3 regions of the Caballeronia sp. M23-90 genome follow, and region 2 is predicted to be linked to each of the others. Evidence: predicted binding sites of a transcription regulator. Region 2 holds the regulator's gene; each other region holds the start of a gene.
The links. The regulator LexA, encoded in region 2, represses DNA repair genes until DNA is damaged. The targets are predictions, from matches to a motif close to ACTGTATNNNNATACAGT.
Positions count from the first base shown of each region.

Region 1: the regulator LexA is predicted to act here: its motif matches at 2,121-2,138, upstream of imuA (translesion DNA synthesis-associated protein ImuA).
Region 3: the regulator LexA is predicted to act here: its motif matches at 5,389-5,406, upstream of ACRXB1_RS00375 (DUF5131 family protein).

Region 1 is NZ_JBSIPA010000110.1:8,348-14,920, reverse strand. It holds gene ACRXB1_RS13690 (hypothetical protein) at 20-421, opposite strand; partial or broken gene ACRXB1_RS13685 (H-NS family nucleoid-associated regulatory protein) at 797-913, shown strand; gene ACRXB1_RS13680 (hypothetical protein) at 1,053-1,382, opposite strand; gene imuA (translesion DNA synthesis-associated protein ImuA) at 1,403-2,113, opposite strand; gene ACRXB1_RS13670 (LPD29 domain-containing protein) at 2,803-3,411, shown strand; gene ACRXB1_RS13665 (ParB/RepB/Spo0J family partition protein) at 3,553-5,628, shown strand; gene ACRXB1_RS13660 (hypothetical protein) at 5,745-6,125, opposite strand; gene stbB (StbB family protein) at 6,128-6,573, opposite strand, start outside.
Region 2 is NZ_JBSIPA010000145.1:395-6,967, forward strand. It holds partial or broken gene ACRXB1_RS16100 (sulfate/molybdate ABC transporter ATP-binding protein) at 1-428, opposite strand, end outside; gene cysW (sulfate ABC transporter permease subunit CysW) at 444-1,388, opposite strand; gene cysT (sulfate ABC transporter permease subunit CysT) at 1,385-2,281, opposite strand; partial or broken gene ACRXB1_RS16115 (sulfate ABC transporter substrate-binding protein) at 2,515-2,982, opposite strand; gene lexA (transcriptional repressor LexA) at 3,268-3,933, shown strand; gene ACRXB1_RS16125 (hypothetical protein) at 4,129-4,533, shown strand; gene ACRXB1_RS16130 (DUF2939 domain-containing protein) at 4,658-5,275, shown strand; gene ACRXB1_RS16135 (universal stress protein) at 5,309-5,815, opposite strand; gene nodI (nodulation factor ABC transporter ATP-binding protein NodI) at 6,202-6,573, shown strand, end outside.
Region 3 is NZ_JBSIPA010000001.1:72,864-79,436, forward strand. It holds gene moaA (GTP 3',8-cyclase MoaA) at 1-375, shown strand, start outside; gene arsC (arsenate reductase (glutaredoxin)) at 386-808, opposite strand; gene ACRXB1_RS00360 (ArsO family NAD(P)H-dependent flavin-containing monooxygenase) at 817-1,899, opposite strand; gene tcmP (three-Cys-motif partner protein TcmP) at 2,287-3,126, opposite strand; gene ACRXB1_RS00370 (three-Cys-motif partner protein TcmP) at 3,241-4,506, shown strand; gene ACRXB1_RS00375 (DUF5131 family protein) at 4,499-5,248, opposite strand; gene ACRXB1_RS00380 (HU family DNA-binding protein) at 5,938-6,213, opposite strand.

The DNA.
Region 1 (6,573 bases), on a different contig from region 2:
GCGTGGCTGCGGGATAAGTTCAAGAACGAGCGCGTCTGATTGCTTCCACTGCCGTCGCGCTGGCGAGGTCCGCGTAGAGTTCGGCCCACTTGCCAAGGACCGATGAATCGTCGGTGAGGAACAGGGGGTGTTCAGCCCATACACTGACCATTGGTCCCTTCCAACCCAGTTCGAAAATACGAAGGTCTTCGTCGTCGCTCGCGCCCGAATCGACCAGGTCGACGAAGGACGCGAGGTTGTACAGATAGACTTCGAGCGGCTCGATGTCAAAGAGCGCCGCAAGTACCGATGTCGCCCGCTTGGACGCGGCTTCTCGGCTGCCGGCCATCAGGAAGACGATGCGTTCGTCGTTACTGTTGGGCTTACCGAATATCACACGGTATAGGGATGTCCTGCACCGATTGCTTAGTTGCGTGCTCATTTTAATTTTTGTCCTGACCTAATGTCGAATCGTCCAAGGGTCGATTGCGCTTCGCCGTCACACGGCCTGGTCAACGTACAATCGGCACAGAGCGGCGCACGTAACTGCTTTGCCATATCTTCGTTTTTGGAACGGCTGGAGCCATGATCGGTCGAACTCACATCACTAATCATAGAAGAAAACACGACCCACATGACGAACACTGGCTACCGCGCACTGCTTGCGCAACGTGAAGCACTGGAAAAGCAGATTGAAGAACTGAGAAACGCCGAGCGCGGTGACGCGATCGAATGGATTCGCGAGCAGATGGCCCTATACGAAGTCAAGCCCGAAGACCTCGAGCCACGCAGTAGCCGCGGCCCGCGGAAGCAATCGGCGCCTGTCGCTGCGAAATATCGGGATCCAGCATCAGGCGCGACCTGGAGCGGTCGCGGCAAGCCCCCTCGCTGGATCGCGGGCCAGGATCGCGACAAGTTTGCTATTACTGACTGATCCTCGCCACGATACCGAGCCCACGAAGTTGTCCACACAATTTGTGGACAGCGTTGTGGACAACATCACTTGAAAGCCCATAAGTCGTTGTAGTTCCAACATTTATCGAACCCGCCTCGATGTGCGTCATGGGCCCCCGTCAGTCGACCAATGCAGGTTCGGGCTCGGGTGGCTCAGATGGCTTCGTTCCCTTGGGCGCCGGCTTGATCTCGGCGAGGACGGTCTGGCGCAGGTGCTGCTTGACCAACACAACCCGCAATTTTTCGAGCGCGATCAATTCACCCAGATTTTCCTGCCGCCATGTGCGATGAATGATCTTGAAGTAGTCGTCGACTTCGTTGATTACACCCCGGCTGAACTGAACTTCCAACACGAGCCGCTCGATATCTTCGTTGCCTCGGTATTTTTTCCAGAGCGAACGGAGTTCCTTTGGGCTTAGTGGTGCGAACTCAGGGAGGGTTTTGGGCATCGCATCGATCTCGGTACGAACTATTCGGTGATCGCGGCGTGCTCGACCGCGGGCGCGGGCAGCTCGACCGTGCGCCGCTGGACGCGACGATGCTCGCTGATCAAGTTGGGCGACGGAGAGAGTTTGACCATAATCGGCGCCGGCGCAGCGGGACCTTTGCGCTTGATCAGTTCGACGGCGACGCCTTCAGCGACGGCCCGAACCGCAAGCCTAAGTGACGCAGGCGACGAGTCCTGGGCACGCGCCAGCGGCCGCATGACAACAAACAGCATCTCGGAGCTCTGCGCCGCCAGCAGCAGGCGCCTGAGCGACTCGGCGCGAATATGTTGCTGCCAGAGCACGAGTGCACCGCAGCTGCCTGCTCTCAGGATCTGCTCCGCGCTCCACAGCGCATCGGATGATTTAACTGCCTTCAGCCACATCAGCTTGCCTGGATCAATGCCCATAAAGGCGTAACCGTGCGCATTGGGGACCTGCTGCGGGGCGATCAGTGCAATCGAGCGCTTATCCGATACCGCCGCCATGGCAGGACCCAGCAGGCGCATTTCGCCGATGCCCGGCTGCTGTAAAAGCAGCTCGGTCATGGTTCCCAACGGCCAGCCGCCGCCAGGCAGCTCGGCTGATAGCGCTGCGTAACCCGTGTCTACGGTCCGCCCATGGGCACGCGCCAATTGCGTCCCTCGCCAAAGACTTGGGTGTAGCGATTCGATGTCTTTCGGTAGGGCGTTCATAGCGAGCACTGTATATCCATACAGTATCGTACACCGGATCGCGGATGCCAGAACGCGGAATTTGAAAACGCGAAAATTAGGCTGACGGGGGACCGACCCAGTTACAAACCAATCGCTTTCCGCTCACCCACCCTTGAACAGTGGCGCGTCGCGCCAGAGAGCGCGAGAGCCTGATGGCTCCCGCGCGTGGGGTTGCTTGTGTGGGAAGCGCATTGTCGCGCTCCATCCTCTGTCTGCCGTTCAAAGCGCATTTCAGCTGCCCATCAGAGCCGCCCCTTAATCGACGCATAGCACGAGCCGGATTCGGCACAAGGGTTCGCTTCGCCGCGTCCTCACCCGTTCGATGCTCGCCTGCGGCTGTGCTTCGCTGCGGCTTCCGGGCGCGCCCTTGCACCGAATCCGCCCCGTGCAAATCATGCGCCGAGGCGGCTCCGAAGAGCAGATGAAACTGAACGGCAGACAAAGGAGGGATTTATGAGCGCAACGACCACCCACACAAACAACCCCACTAACCAGCGGACGTTCCCTCCGCACCTCCCGAGGCTCACCCAAGGGCATATGTGAAAGGCGACTTGCGAGAGGTCGTCATGACCGGTTCGCGGATTCGCGTGGAACACGACGGTCAGCAGTGGTGGAACGTCAGCGTGACACCCGAATGATTGTCAGCACATACCTTAGGACACCACATCATGACCACCAAGTATTTCACCTGTGCTGAAACCGCAAAGTTGATTCGTCAATCGCTGAAAGAAGCTTTTTCGGGAGCGAAGTTTTCAGTGCGCAGCAGCGCTTACAGCGGAGGTGCATCGATCAGCGTTAGCTGGACAGATGGTCCGAACCCCGCGCAGGTTGAATCAATCACGCGTGGATTCAAGGCCGCTTACTTCGACGGCTCGATCGATTATCAAGGCTCGATTCATCACATGATGGACGGCCAGCAAGTGCACTTCGGCGCGGACTACATCACGACCAGCCGCCACTACAGTGACGCCGCGATCCAGCGAGCAATTGATTACCTCTCGCGTCGCTATGCGGGCAACTTCAAAGAAAGCCGGGTGAGCAAGCCAACCGTTGAACAGTTCCGCTCGGGCGAGCTTTACCGCGTGCAGCTTCAGGGAGTTCACTGGGATGGCTCGAGCAGCGTTCAAACCATGATTCATGCTGCGCTCGACAAGCATACAGACCGTCTCAAAGTGAACGCAAGTGCCACGGCCGCGAAGAAATTCGTTACGCACGATGACGGCTACAGCCGCCAGTGTGGCGCTGGCTTTTCTGCAGTCAGTGTTGACGCCGACTAACCAGCAGCTATAGCAGAGCGGTTGTTATCAAATGCCGCTCGGTTCTTTTCCACCTCTTTTTTAACCGGCCAGAAAACGCTCCGAGTGTGGCTCGGGCACCTCGTTTTTATCTTGTTCTGGCCTATTTCAGGAGTCTGAAAAATGGAAGATCGTATTTTTGAAATCGAAGTGACCGATGATGTCGCATCTATTGAAGTATCTGGATCGCTGCTGGAAACTACCTTTGGCGGCGATACGAAAATCGAACAGGTTGCCCTATCGCGCCTGAGCCCGTCACCGCACAACGTCCGCCGGAAAGTGGCGACAGGAATTGACGGTCTCGCAGATAGCATCGCTGCGAAAGGTCTACTGCAAAATCTGGTTGCGCACCCGATGAAGGGCGCGCGCGGCAAAAAACCGAAATTGTGTGTGTGTGCCGGTCAGCGCCGACTGGCCGCGCTTCAATTGATGGCCGAGCGGGGGACGATTGGCGCGGATGAACCCATCCCGGTCAAGGTCGTCACCGAGGCCGAAGCAGTTGCGACCTCTTTGATCGAGAATTTTTCCCGAGACTCGATGCATGGGGCGGATCAGGCCATGGCATTCCGACTGCTTATCGAAGAGGGAAAGAGTGCAGACTACATCGCGGCTCTCTTTTCGGTGCCAGTTCTAACGGTGCAACGCCGACTCAAAATCGCAAACGTGTCGCCCAAGCTCTTAGACGTGTACCGTGATGATGGCATGACGACCGACCAAGTGATCGCGCTCGCGCTCACGGACGACCACGGCTTGCAGGAGCGCTTGTGGTTCGACGCCGCGCAATCATGGTTGCGCGATCCGCATCAGTTGCGCGCCGCGATCACTAGCGAAGAAATCGACGTGCGCAACAATCCACTTGTCGCGTTCGTCACGCTTGACGCGTATGAAGCCGCTGGCGGTTTCGTGCGTCGTGACCTTTTCAGCGACTCGGACAATGCAGGATACATCGCGGACGCAGGCTTGCTTCAACGCCTCGCGACCGAAAGACTCGTCGCGATTGCCCAAACTGTCAGCGAGGAAGGATGGAAGTGGGTCGAAACTCGCATCAAGCGGGATTACAACGAACTGAGCGCGTATGGACGGCTGTCGTCGCACTCCCGTGACATGACCAAGAAAGAAGCTAGCGAGTTTGCCAAGCTTAAAAAGGCTCGCGACAAGGCAATAAAGTCGCTTGATGCCTACTACCACGACGAGTCGATCAAGGAGGATGACGACAAGCGCGATGCGCTTGATGAGGCCGCGACCGCAGCCAGTGAAGCATGTGATCAATACGTCGAACGTCTTGAGACGTGGAGGCCAGAGCAACTGGCGAGCGGGGGTGCATTCGTATTTTTAAATCACACGGGAGAAGTAGTCGTCGAGCGGGGCTACGTAAGACCGGAGGATAAAGTGGCTGCGGCACGTGACGCGGGAACGGATGCCGTTGATTTCGCGCCCGAGAAGAAGGAAAAGCTGTTGCACAGCGAAAAGCTGTGCCGTCGCCTCACAGCGCACCGGACCGCCGCTGTTCAGGCCGAGCTTGCCGCAAACCCAAGCGTCGCCCTTGCCATTCTGATGCACCGGATGATTCCAACGATTTTCTCGGATCGTTACGGGTACATTTACGGCGAACGCACGCTGGAGGTGCAGGTGACTTGCTCGCATGACAAGCTGCTTCGCGAAGCCGATGACATGGCTGCAAGCATCGCGTGGAAGGAAATTGAAGCGGAGCGCGCCAAGTGGTCGGCGATGCTGCCAGCAAACATCGGCGGCCTTTTACTGTGGCTGTTGATGCAGAACGATGACGTGATGGCGAATCTGTTTGCGTTTTGTGTAGCAGCGACGCTCGACAGCGTAAGCGCGACTGATAGTGCACACCCTGTCAATGCCCTCAGCGGTATCCTCAACCTCGATATGGCGAAATACTGGACGCCTACGCGGGAGGGCTACCTAAACCACGTCTCGAAATCGCGTATCGCGGATGTTGTCGCGACCGCCGTGTCACCTGATGCTGCCGCGCCGCTCGGCGCGATGAAAAAAGATGCGGCTGCCGAAGCTGCCGAACTCCGGCTTGCATCGACCGGTTGGCTCCCGGAAGTCCTCACCAATAGGGAAGTACCGAATGCATGGAAGGCCGACCCATGTAACGACCACGACGGCGACTCACCCGATGACGATGATCTTGACGACACAACGTCGCTAGAGGATATCGCGGATTAGGTCCCGCGAAGCAGAAGTGATCCACGGACCACTTAGGCTGCGCCTAAGTGGTTTTTCACGTGCAACATGCCTTGTCCTAAGCTTATGATGGATCGCCGCTCGCCCACTGCGTTGCTTCATCGGCGCAACAGATAGGCCCCCAGCAGCGCCGCCGCCGCTCCTACAAATCCACCGATACCCGCGCACAAAGTGGCGACCACCATCATGTGTCGTTGCCCAATGGTCGCCGCTTTGCGGACCGCGTTCGGGATGCCCACAATAAGCTTTCCTTGATCGGCCTGAACTACCGCCATGTGGCGACGCAGTTCATGATGGGCCGCGACCAATTCGTGAGTGGCTGCGTTCAGCGTCTTGGACAGATCGGCTTTAGCGGATTCAAGCCGCTCAGCAGTAGCAATCGACTCGGCCTGACTCTTTTCGAGCGACTGTGAAATCTCCTTCGCTTCTCCCAAGAACCAGTCGAATATCAGCTCTTCTTTTGTGGGCGGCTTGTCCATCGTCACTCCACCAGCGCCGCATAGGCCTCATCGAGGTTATTTCTCACGGGAATGGCCAACTGCGTCCAGCGATACATGCGTGCATACTCGCGGCGCTTATCCGGGTCTGTTTCCGTCTTTGCCAAGGTCCGATAATCGGCGCTGTCGTCAATCAACGTGTCAAACCCGATTTTTTTAGCCGCTAGATACTCGTAAATCTCGCTCTCGAATAGGAAAGCGTTCGGATTGACCCAGCCTTTCTTCATCTTCTTAACGTAATTGAAGATTGCCGGTATTTCTTCGGTCGGGTCATTTTGGATGCGATTGGGTAACAGTCTGATTCTTTCACTGGCAACACCGATACCTAGCAGAGCTTCAACGGTCTTAAGACTTTCCTGCCACGCCTTCTGTTCAGACGTGACTGGAATAACATACAGGTCGAATTCGGCGGCGGAGCCGGCATAGCGCG
Region 2 (6,573 bases):
TGCCGCTGACCACCCGACAACTCCGATGGAAACCGTTGCGCAAGCCAATCGAGCTGGACGAGCTTCAGCAGCTCATGCACTTTCTCGCGGATCACGGCTTCCGGCGGCCGTTCCTTGCGCGGTTTCACGCGCAGCCCGAACGCGACGTTCTCGAACACGGTCATATGGCGGAACAGCGCGTAATGCTGGAACACGAAACCGACCTGACGTTCGCGCGCGCCGACCTCCGCGACGTCTTCGCCGTTCAGCACGACCGAACCCGCATCCGCGTATTCGAGTCCCGCGATCACGCGCAACAACGTGGTCTTGCCGCAGCCCGACGGTCCAAGCAACGCGACCAGTTCGCCCGCGGGGAAGTCCAGCGAGACGTTATCCAGCGCGACGAAATCGCCAAAGCGCTTTTGCAAATTGCGAACGATGATGCTCATGGTGATCTTCGCCTTCTAGTTCTGGAGTGACGCGGCCGCGGGCTTGTTTACGTCGATATCGGCAGGCCGGGCCTGCGCGGCTTTTATCGATTTCTCCATGCGGTTTTCGGCGAGCAGTTTCAGCCCGAGCGTGACGAGCGCCAGCAGCGCCAGCAACGAGGCCACGGCGAACGCCGCCGAGAAGTTGTATTCGTTGTAGAGAATTTCGACGTGCAGCGGCATGGTGTCGGTCTGGCCGCGAATATGGCCCGAGACCACGGACACGGCGCCGAACTCGCCCATCGCCCGCGCGTTACAGAGGATCACGCCGTACAGGAGACCCCACTTCACATTGGGCAGCGTCACGCGCCGGAAGATTTGCCAGCCCGACGCGCCAAGCACGTGCGCCGCTTCTTCTTCGTCGTTGCCTTGGGCCTGCATCAGCGGGATCAGCTCACGGGCGACAAACGGGAAGGTGACGAAGATCGTCGCGAGCACGATGCCCGGCACGGCAAAGATGATCTGCACGTTATGGTCGATGAGCCATGGTCCGAACCAGCCTTGCGCGCCGAACATCAGCACGTAGATGAGGCCCGAGACGACCGGCGAGACCGAAAACGGCAAGTCGATCAGCGTGGTGAGAAATGCCTTGCCACGAAACTCGAACTTGGCGATCGCCCACGAAGCGCAGAGTCCAAACACAACGTTCAGCGGCACGGCAATGGCCGCCGTGATCAACGTGAGCTTGATGGCGGACCACGCATCGGGGTCCTTCAACGAATCGAAGTAATACGCCACGCCCTTCGCAAAGGCCTGCGCAAACACGGCGGCAAGCGGCACGACGAGAAACAGCGCGAGAAAGATCAGCGCGATCGTCGTCAGGATCCAGCGCACGGCGCGCGATTCGGTAACGGGATCGAGCTTGTGTTCGATGGCACGCAGCGCCCCGAGATCCGCCGCTTTCTGGTCGACGCTGCTCATGCTTTGGCTCCATCGACATGCAGTGAACCGGCCAGCGCCGGCGCGGGACCCGCTCCGCCGCGGCTGGTGCGCCGCTGGAGGAACCATTGCAGCGTGTTAATCAGGAGCAGCATCAAGAAGGACACGCACAGCATCACGACCGCAATCGCGGTCGCCCCGGCATAGTCGTACTGTTCGAGCTTCGTGATGATCAGCAACGATGTGATTTCGGATTTCATCGGCACATTACCCGCGATGAAAATCACCGACCCGTACTCGCCCAGCGCACGCGCGAAGGCAAGCGCGAAGCCGGTCAGAAGCGCGGGGAACAGCGACGGCAGGACCACGCGGCGAAACGTCAGCCAGCGAGTCGCGCCAAGGCACGCGGCGGCTTCTTCCTGTTCGCGCTCGAAGTCTTCGAGCACCGGCTGCACGGTCCGCACCACGAACGGCAAGCCGATGAACGTCAGCGCCACCAGCACGCCCAGCGGCGTAAACGCCACTTTGAGCCCGAGCGGCGCGAGAAATTGTCCAATCCAGCCATTGGGCGCATACACGGCCGCGAGCGCAATGCCTGCTACGGAGGTAGGCAACGCAAACGGCAGATCGACTACAGCGTCCACGATCCGCTTGAATGGAAACGTATAGCGGACCAGCACCCAGGCGACCAGAAAGCCGAACACGGCGTTGATCAGCGCGCCGCCGAGCGCGGCCGAAAATGTCAGCCGATACGACGCCAGCACACGCGGCGACGTGACGGCTCGCACGAACGTTGTCCAGTCGAGGGTGGCCGTCTTGGCAAAGGTCGCGGCGAGCGGAATCAGCACCACGAGGCTCAGATACGCCACCGTGACGCCGAGCGTCAGGCCGAAGCCCGGCAGCGCGCTGGGCTTGCGGAAAGTGAAAGTTGTCATGCGTCCATCATCCAGTACCGTTGCGTCGCGGGGAACGGCGCTTCGGGGTTCTGACCGTCTGTGCGGCCGTGGTGGTGTTGCTGGTTTTTTGTGGCTTCTTACGACTACAGCATCGCGAGCGGATCAACGCAGGCGATGCTGTGCTTCATGCTTTGAAACTCGCCGCTATTACTGCGGCTGATAGATCGAATCGAACACGCCGCCATCGGCGAAATGCGTCTTTTGCGCCTTGGAATCGATACACCCGGCTTCAGCAGATCCGGCCAGTCCTTGACCTGCTTGGGGTTGCCCTTACGAACGAGGAACACGATAGTCGATGTATAAGGCGACGCGTTGTCCGGCAAACGCTTCTGCCAGTCCTGCGCGACCAGACCCTTGGCCGACAATGCATCGATGTCATAAGCCAGCGCCAGCGTTACCACGTCAGCCTGCAAGCCATCCAGAACCGAGCGCGCCTGACCGCCCGACCCACCGTGCGACTGCTTGAACGTGACCGTCTCGCCGGTCTCGGCCTTCCATTTCTTGCCAAAAGCCTGGTTGAAGTCCTGATACAGCTCGCGCGTCGGGTCGTACGACACGTTGAGAAACGACGTATCGGCGTGCGCTTGCGCGATCATCCCGATTCCCGACGCAGCCCCGATAACCGCCGTTGCGAGCAGTTTCCTGGCACGCACGCCCCACCCCGATCTACGACTCAACATTCCCCGTTCTCCGTCTTATGGTGTTCGATGGGCTGAGTCTATCGACGGCCTTTCATTATTAAAAATAATTGTTCTTCATGTTTTTAGATCAAAAAGTGCTAATGGAGGCTGGCAGCGGCGTTGCGACCGGTAAACGGGTGTTGGAGCAGCCTGTTTTCGCCCTCTGTGTGGTCTGGACGACGCCGAACTTAAAGTAAAGCTTGAAAAGCGGCGAATACTGTATAAAACTACAGGCATCTGTTCATCCATACAGTGGATGACGGACCAGACAAGGGGCTAAAGCACGTGACCAAGACAAGCAAACTGACTGCGCGGCAGCAAGAGGTGTTCGAACTGATCCAGCGCGCAATCGAGCGCACGGGATTTCCGCCCACGCGCGCCGAGATCGCGGCAGAACTCGGTTTCAGTTCGGCCAATTCCGCCGAAGAGCATCTTCGTGCGCTGGCCCGTAAAGGCGTGATCGAGCTGGCGGCGGGTTCCTCACGCGGCATCCGGTTGCTGAACCAGCCAGGTCCTGATGACGGACCGCATCAGTTCACATTGCCGCACGCGAGCATCATGCAATTGTCCCTGCCGCTGGTCGGGCGCGTGGCTGCAGGCAGCCCGATCCTTGCGCAGGAACATATCTCGCAGCACTTCGCTTGTGACCCGGCACTGTTCTCGAGCAAGCCCGACTACCTGTTGAAGGTTCGCGGGCTTTCCATGCGCGACGCCGGCATCTTCGACGGTGACCTGCTCGCAGTGCAGAAGAAGAACGAGGCAAAAGACGGCCAGATCGTCGTCGCGCGGCTCGGTGACGACGTGACGGTGAAACGCTGGAAGCGTCGCCCGGACGGCGTCGAACTGATCGCCGAGAATCCCGATTACGAAAACATCTTCGTGGCTTCGGGTAGCGACGAATTCGCACTTGAAGGTATCGCTGTCGGACTGATCCGATCCGGCGAATTGTGATGTGCTTCGAGCGCGGCCGACTTGATGGCCACGCTCTGATTCTCGTCTTTTGATTGCTGCTTTCTGATCCGCTCTGCGGCGGCGGGCGCTCCCGCTACCAGCCGCGCCGCGGTTGAATTTCCGGCCTTATAAAGCGTGACGGACATCGCATCCGCGATGAACCGGCGCGCACCCTATTGTTCACGGAGAAACATCATGGAACGATTTGCCCGCCTGTTTTCTGCCTCGTTTTTATCTGCTTCGTCGGCTGCGTCAGCTTCTTTCGCGCCCGCAGCACGGTCGCCGCTTTCATTCAGGCAATTCCGCGAGTTCGGCCGCTTTCGTCATCTGCGCGCGCTGATCTCCTGCAAGATACGGAAGGACACAAACACGCCCGACATGTTCGACGAACCGCCTGTGCTGCCTTCGCGGCAACCTGCGTTTGCACGGGTGTCGCTCAGCGCGTCGGTTCATGCGCAAGCCGAGCGCCGTGCGCCCGTGCGGGTTTATCGCGGCGAATCGCGCGTGATCATGGTGGGCAACATTGAAGCGGTTTCGCGCATGATCGACCGTTATATCGACGAAGAACGCGCGGGTGTCGAAGGCGGTCTTCTTGCGTGACCTTCAGGTAATCCTCGTGATTGTTCGAGTTTGAGGGATAGATTTCGTGACGGCGCGGTCAATTGAGATTGGTTGTCAGTTGGTCGTCGTCAATCACCTCGAACTCACGAAGGCACCCTGACGTATGTCGCGCATCAGCAAATCCGTTCTAACCGCACTGATCGTAATTGCGGCCGTCGCAGCGCTCGGACTACTTTACGCATCACCTTATATTGCGCTGGACCGCATGAAACGCGCCGCCGATACGCGCGATGCCGAGACGGTGAACGCGTACGTGGATTTTCCGCTGCTGCGAGAGAGTCTGAAGGAACAAGTCGGGCAACTGCTTACCCGGAAGATCGATGTACATAAAAGCGGCAATCCGCTGGCGTTGCTGGGCGCAATGATTGGCGCCGCGCTGATCGGTCCACTCGTGGATTCGTACGCAACGCCGGATGGCGTGGCGGCAATCCTGAACGGCATACCGCCGCGAGGCGATCCCGGCGAGAAACCGCCGGCTCCGCCCTCGCCCGATTCCGCCACACCTGGCACGGCACCCGGCGCACAGCAATCTCCGCCTGTCACGAGCGCGCCGGCGCAACCGGCGCCCAAGCAGCCGCCACAAACAACGGCGGGTTACAGAAGCTTCGACACGTTCACGGTGAACTACCGGCACGGCGCCGGTGACGCGCGCTATTCGGCCATTCTCAAACGATACGGCCTGTTCTCGTGGAAGCTGGTCGGCATCGAGTTGAACGGATGAACCGGGCTTCAGGTACCTTGACGCCCCGCATCCTCACACACTCACTTCGGCCTTGACGGGGACTGCGGCGTGGGCGGCATCTTCCTGCTCGGCCGTCGATCCGGTCGGCGACACGGCCACCAGAATGCTGCACGACACGCGGTCCATCAGCGGCGTGTTCCCCGCGCCCATCCACCACCGCGCCAGCCCGGTGCGGCAACGGTGTCCCACCACGACCAGATCCACCTGAAGACTTTGCGCAAGCCCGGCAATCTCATCGATAGGATGCCCGAACGCAAAATGACCCTCGGCATGTACACCACGCTCGGTCAGCCAATCCACGCCTTCGTGGAGGATGTCGCGGGCCGCGTCTTCGAAGCGCCCGCAGGCCATGTCGGTGAGGAGGCCCGCGCTTTGCGCGATGCTCGAACGCATATCGACAACGGCCAGCAGATGGGTTTCGGCTTTCAGCTCGAGCGCGAGATTTGCGCCGTCGCGTAACGCCTTGCGTCCTTCGCGGGAGCCGTCGTAGCACAGCAGGATTTTTCGGTAGCTTGCCATGGTGGTTCTCCGCGCTGCTGGTGGCAGCAAAGGGCATCGAAAAAAACAGTGTTCAACGTATTGCGCGTGTTGCCCCGTGCCATCGGGCATCACGACGCGCGTGGCGTTGCCGTCATCATGGTGCGTTGCCAAATCGCTTGCAACGATGGAAAACGCTAATGCATGTGCGTCGTCGGAAAAACGCCAAGCGTGCGGCGTGCCAGCGCCTGCGGCTCCTTGCTGGGCGGGCATTCCGGACATTGACCGCCTCTTGCCGCAATCTTGGCGCAACCGTACTCAAGCGCGGATGCGCGTCGGCAGTGCAGGCAATAGCGGCGACGCGCCGCGCTGGTGCAATCGATTAAACTAAGCAGCTTGTTTCCTGACCCCACGCCGAGTTCCTACGCATGGCAGATGCAGCAGTGTTACCCGACGACACACCCGCCGCGGACCACGCGCCGGCGAGTCCGGCTATCGAGTTCATCGATGTCCGGAAACACTACGGCGACAAGACCGTCGTCAATGGCTTGTCGTTCCACGTGCAGCCGGGAGAGTGTTTCGGACTGCTGGGGCCGAACGGCGCTGGCAAGACAACCACGCTCAAGATGCTGCTCGGACTGGCCGCACCGGACGCCGGCACCATCAATCTGGTCAGTGAACCCATTCCATCCCGCGCGCGCTTCGCACGGCGCCGCGTGGGTGTGGTTCCGCAATTCGACAATCTCGATCCCGATTTCACCGTCCGCGAAAACCTGCTGATCTTTGGCCGCTATTTCGGC
Region 3 (6,573 bases), on a different contig from region 2:
GAGCTGGTCAAGCGCATCGACAAGGTATTCCCGCTTGCGGCCGACGGAGTCCGATCAGATCGCGCGACGTCGCGCACGTTTCAGTTCGCAGACGGCATCGGCAGCGTGGGGTTTATCTCAAGTGTCACCGAGCCGTTTTGCGCGGATTGCACGCGCCTTCGACTCACTGCAGATGGGCGACTCTTCACCTGCCTGTTCGGCGCTGAAGGATTGAACCTGCGCCCCGCGTTGCGGCGGTGCGCAGGTCCAGAAGAGATTCAGCAAGAAATTCGGAACCTCTGGGGAGCGCGCAGTGACCGATACTCAGAAGAGCGCGGGAAGGAAACGGGTAAGTCGGAACAACGCCATGCTGAAATGTCGCTGCTCGGTGGCTGACAACGCTTGATCAACTCACTCGTTTTCCCTGTTCGTCGATAACTACTTCCCCGTCTTCCTTCGTAAAAGGCTTCGTGAGCGCTTCGGGGAGGATATCGAGAAGGACTTCCGACGGCCTGCAAAGCCGTACTCCTATGGGGGTGACAACAAACGGTCGGTTAATCAGGATCGGATGATCCAGCATTGCGTCGATGAGTTGCTCGTCGTTGAGCACGGGGTTGTCCAAACCAAGATCCGCATAAGGGGTCCCTTTTTGCCGTATGGCCTCGCGTACGCTTAAACCCGATTCTTCGATCAGCTTTGTGAGGATTTCGCGGCTCGGTGGTGTCTTCAAATACTCGATGACTGTCGGTTCGATGTCCGCATTTCGAATCATGGCGAGCGTGTTGCGGGAAGTGCCGCATTCTGGATTGTGATAGATAGTGACGCGCATAAATTTCCTTATCGAAATGAGTTCAAATACTCGGTAATTTGTGCGCCGGTCGACCTTGCAGTTCGCGTGACACCGATGAGTGTTGCTGAGGCGAAACCGCACCACTCACCATATCCCACCAGCCAAAGCCTGGGCTCCTGCGTTGCTCGGCCATCGATCACATCCACTCGGCCAACATCATTTATGAGGTGCAGCGGTGCTAAGTGTTTCAGTGCAGGTCGAAAGCCCGTACACCACAATACCGCGTCAACATGCGAGGGCGCGCCATCTGGCCAGACAACGCCGTCATCGACGAACTTGGAGAACGGCCGCACTGCGTGCATAGCACCGCGTTCGCGAGCTTCCCGAACAGCCGGAATCATAACGATGTCGCCGAGGCCGCCGCTCTGGAACGGATCGGGCCTACCCTCTGCTCGTGCTTTCCACCGCTGCGTCGCGCGTTCAAAAAGAACGCGTCCATCAACGTCATCTGGCAGAAAAGTCGGCTCCTCCACTGTGACCCACGTCGTGTTACAGACGTGTGATAGTTCGGCTAGGATCTGTGCTCCCGAGTTACCTCCGCCGACCACCAGCACATCCTTTCCCCTGAACGGCTCCGGGCTCGCGTATTGCGCCGAATGCACTTGGATGCCTTTGAATCTCTCTTGCCCTGGATACGTCGGAATGTACGGACAGTTCCATGTTCCGGTCGCGCTGACGACTGCCTTAGCAAGCCATTGCTGATCATCCGTCGAGACAAGCAGCCCGTCGTCCTCACGAGACACCGAGATCACCCGAGCACCACGATGCACCGGGATGTCATAGCGCTCCTCGTATTGGGCTAGGTATCGAACAACGTGATCGCGCGACGGATACTCGTCTGGCGTTGACGGCATCAACCAGCCAGGAAGTGAACTCCATTGCGCCGGCGAAAACAGGTTAAGTGAATCCCAAGCGTGCTGCCATGCGCCGCCGGGAGTCGGTTGATCATCCAGGACCTGATAACTGACGGCCGCTCGGCGCAAGAAGTAGGCTGTGGCAAGCGCTGATTGTCCGCCGCCAATGACTAAAACATCCACGAGAATAGGTGCTATTGGAGTTTCTTTTGACATGGGATTTTTACGCGTTGCATACTTCGATAATACTGGATGAGTCGATAGTTTTCACCCTCGGAAGATGTGTCCGATCACTGAGATCCGTATTCTCTTATACCGTCATGCGCTGATCTCCGATGCCGCGGGCAAGGCCAAGATTGAGACCGTGGTTGCTGAGAAGAAAACCGGTTTGGAGCGAACTGTAGCGCTGAACATATGCGGCTCCAAGGGGATCTTCGCCTCTTCGCAACGAGCTATCTGGAATTCTGCGGCGTGTCGAAGCCAGATTCGAAGGTCGTAGCGCAACATTACTTTGCCCCACGCGGTTTTCCCGCTAGCGTATATATCGACACAACTGGCAGAATTAACGTTCAACAACAACACCTGTATCGACACATCAGGTATTCACATTCCGGGCAGGGTTTGCTGGCGCGACGTCGGCAACGCAGCGTCATCCCAAAGCTTCGTCGCTAGCGGATGACGAGCGAGATGGATTAGGCGATACAACGGCCCCTTTTTCATGTTGACGAATAACGGCTTGGACTGGGCAACCTGCATTTTGGTCAGATCTGTCACCAGCGATTCCCAATAGTCCAGATATTCACCGACTTGTTCGCGCTTGGGAACCTCTTTTAACCGCAGGCTTCTGCGCCACCCCGGTGCGGCCGCATCCAATCTCGAGCTGGCCAGATTGAAGTCGCCACCGATGTTTCGCTGGACGTCCATTACGCTGAAATGAATCAAAAGGTCGATGTTCGGTCGAGCGGCAAGCTTGCGAATAATCTCAAAGCCGAGGTGCTCGATGCTGAATGGGTCGAGGAAGGCGAAATGTAGCCCTCGGGGAAGCCTTTCAAGTACCGAGTCAACAGTCGTGGACGCGTTACCGACGTATGCCTGCACTTTGGCACCCGCGCCGCGAAGTCGTGCAGCACAAGCCTCCACGCTTTCAGCATCGGCGTCGGCAATGTGTATCTCGCTGAACGGCACTCCACCGCGTTCTGACATGCGCCACGCAGACAGCACGCCCCCGTCACAGATTACCCCCGATTCACGATTCAAGACCCGTCCAGGACCAGAAAATAGGTCAATAAACGAGGCATAAGGCCATTTTGCCCGAGCCTTCCGAGCCGCGTCGACATAACGGCACAGCGCAACATGCTTGTCTTCCGACCACGGACCGACCTTCATGACCGGTAGACCATCGGCCGGGTCGATGACAACCTTATCGTCATTTTTCTTGGCCATGTTTTCTCAGATTGGGGGCTCAGTGAGGAGCTCCAATAGTATGCCGTTATTCCGAAATATTTTCTGAAACCTGATAATCTTTCGGAGACTAAAAAGGGCCTATTACACCAAAAAATGGCGAAGACAGAAGATAAGTATTTCTGGCAGGTCGGGCATCATCCGCCGATTCTCGATCAGCACAGTGCCGTCAAGCATTCGATCGTCGAACAGTATGTGCAGCAATACATCGAAACTCTGATGAGTCTGCCGACCATGCCCAAGCTAACATTGACGTTAGTGGATGGGTTTGCTGGTGGCGGGGAATACCTTAACGAGAAGGTCGAGTCCGTCGACGGCACGCCATTGCTTATGATGCGAGGCGCATATATGGCGCGTGCCAACTTGAACGTTGGTCGGCGCGCTTTGCGCGAGGTCGATGCTGAATTTTTCTTCGTTGAGAAAAAGCGGGAGTCTGCGGCGTATCTCCTTCAACATTTAGAAAAACGGCGAGCTGAAGGCGCTATCTCGCAGCTGGACTTCGAGCGGTCTAAAGTGCTAAACGCTGGCTTTCTGGACGAGCTGCCAAAAATCGTGGAGCGCATCAAGTCGCGTCGAGGCGGTTGCCGGGCGATTTTCCTCCTCGATCAGTACAGCTACAACGCAGTTCCGATGGACAAGCTTCGTTGGCTGATGACTGAGCTACCGAACGCAGAAGTTATCATGACCTTCAATGTTGACTCACTCCTCACCTACATCAGCGACAGAGAAGCAAATCGGAAGGCGGTTCGCAGCATTGGCATCGAGCAGTACATCCCTTGGGAACAGCTAGGGCAAATTAAGGCGGAGTCTGGACGGGCAGCGCTCCAGCGCTATGTCGCGCATGGCATCAAAGCGGAAACGGGCGCGCCATATATGACGCTTTTCTTTGTTCGGCCAGACTCGTCAAATCCTTGGAGCTACTGGCTTGTGCACTTGTCGCAGCAATACAAGGCCCACGATGTAATGAAATCGCTGCACTGGGAGCACTCGAGCGAGTTCGGACACGAACTCGAGCCGGGGCTCTTCATGCTTGGCTACGACCCGAAACGGGACGAGCAATATACCGGTCAGTCCATCCTCTTCGATGCAGGGGGAGCCGAGCTCTGCATCGAGACATTGAAGGACGACCTCGGCCGAGTTCTATCAGGCCGACAGCAGCCGCTCACCGTTCGCCAATTACTCACCGACCATATTTCCAACACCATCGCCGACGAAGCTCGGCTGCAAATGGTTATACGGGGCTTGCACGCCTCCGGCAGTATCGTGGTGTCAAACAAGGACGACAAAATGCGGCGGCCGTCAAAGCAGTACAAAGCCTCCGACATCATCGAATACTCGCCACAGCGACGCTTCTTCACGTAAGCAGCACGCGGTCGGGCATGTCGTCCCAGGTACGTCCTTCGAGGAGCCTGCCGTTCGCGCCCTTTGAGCGACGTACGCCGTCGCAGCCCCACGTGCCCCACTGCTTGAAGAAAAATCTAACTCCCTGCTCCTCGCACTGGCCCTTGACGTTTCGCACCCATTCTTCGCGCATCGGACGCGCCTTCGGCCCGGACTCACCACCGACGATGACCCAGTCGATGTTTTCAAGATTCAAGATGCCAAGGTCCTCCAAAAGAGGCTCGACCGACAGGAAGCGCACGCCCCCCTCAAGCTCGCGCAGCTCGTCGATGCGAGGCACCCCATACTTGCGGTCCTCAACGGTCACGCCAAGCCAGGCGTTTGCCGGAACATCTCGACGACTGCAGTAGCTCGCCAAGCGCTCTGCGCGCTTCGTGAGAATCTGGAAGGTGTGCTGCGGACATGCTCGAATCGAGTCGAACACCTGCGTGATGTAGGCGTCCGGGACCGAGCGGTGAAACAGGTCGGACATTGAGTTGACGAAGTACACCGTCGGACTCTTGCGCTTTAACGGCTCATCGAGGCGACTCGGCAGAATATTCAGCCTGAAGCCGTTCTCGTAGCCAGGAGTGCCCATAGCGTGTAGCCGCTTCGCCATGCCTTCAGCGTAGCAGTTCTTGCAGCCCTTAGAGATTTTCGTGCAGCCTACGGTTGGGTTCCACGTGCGTTCGGTCCACTCAATCTTGCTTTGCCCACCGCTCATTAGTCGACCTCCCAGTTTGGTTGCGATTTTATCGGGCTTCCAGCGGCTACTACGAAATAGCCTTGCTTCTTTTGTGTCTCCCCTATTCGCAAGCAACGACCACAATTTCCGCAGTCGTACTTTCGCGATATAAACTTGCTACTGTGTATTTATACAGTAATTTAAGAAGTAGGGACGTTCGGTAATGGACGCGACGCTCGCACCGCGATCGATTGACCGACCCCTTTGGTCCCGAATTCGGTCAACCGAAAGAGAGCGACTGATCATCATCGTTCGTCTAGAGCGCCGCAGTTAAAGACATGTTCAGCGTGCAGATAGCCGAGGAAAGTTATCTTTCTCAAACACGACAATTAACTGTTGCCTTTTCCATCCGGTGCGTCGGGATTACGGCGGAATGCTTGTCGTGCAGCGCCAGGATCCTTCGACCGCGTCACACCGAGTCGCACCGAGCTAAGTCGCTCGGCCAGGAAGCCCATTGATTAGCGCGCCAGATTGCTGCTTCTGCCTTATTGAAGTTCGAGCAAGAGGATCACTAGATGCCCCGGGTTCGCCAAACAGAACGCGAACGAACACTTCAGGTGTTGAGCGCCGCGCAGCGGTGAATGGGTCGATCTGCTGCCGCTTGGTCATCAGTTATTCTGATCGACGGCCACCGCCGACGCTCCTCCAAATGATGGCGGCCGCAGCGACTAAACGTTCACGGCGTCCTTAAACGCCTTGCCCGCTGTAAACTTGACCGTCTTCGCGGCCGGAATTTGAATTTCGGCGCCGGTGGCTGGGTTGCGACCGACGCGTGCCGAGCGCGCCCCCATCGAGAAAGTTCCGAAGCCGATCAACTGCACGACGTCGCCCTTGGTGACCGCGCTCGTCACGACATCAAGGATGGCGTCGATGGTCACGCCCGTTGCGGCTTTACTCTCTCCCGTAGATCCAGCTACGGCGTCGATTAGGTCCTGCTTATTCATGATTTCGCTTCTCCGCTTAAAACGGCACCCTACCGCACACCGGCGTTCAAACGCAACAGTCGACCACGGTAGCCGCAAGCCGTCTGATTGTTAATAGCGAAGCACAAGGCCACCCTCAGCCGTAGCTGCTGACCGGGCCGGCGCTCGGCGGCCCATACCCGTTCACCTGGACGTCGCGAAGCTTTTCTCTGCGACGGCACAGCGAGCGCCCACTGTTACGGGCCGTCCCCGCTTTGCGAGGCCGACTTGGACGGCATCGAACGCGCATGCAGCCAAATGAAGGGGTACATAGCCCTAATTATCTACCCCTTCATTTCCCCCGCCAATGGTCCTAGTCAACATCTACATGGTCCCGGCTTC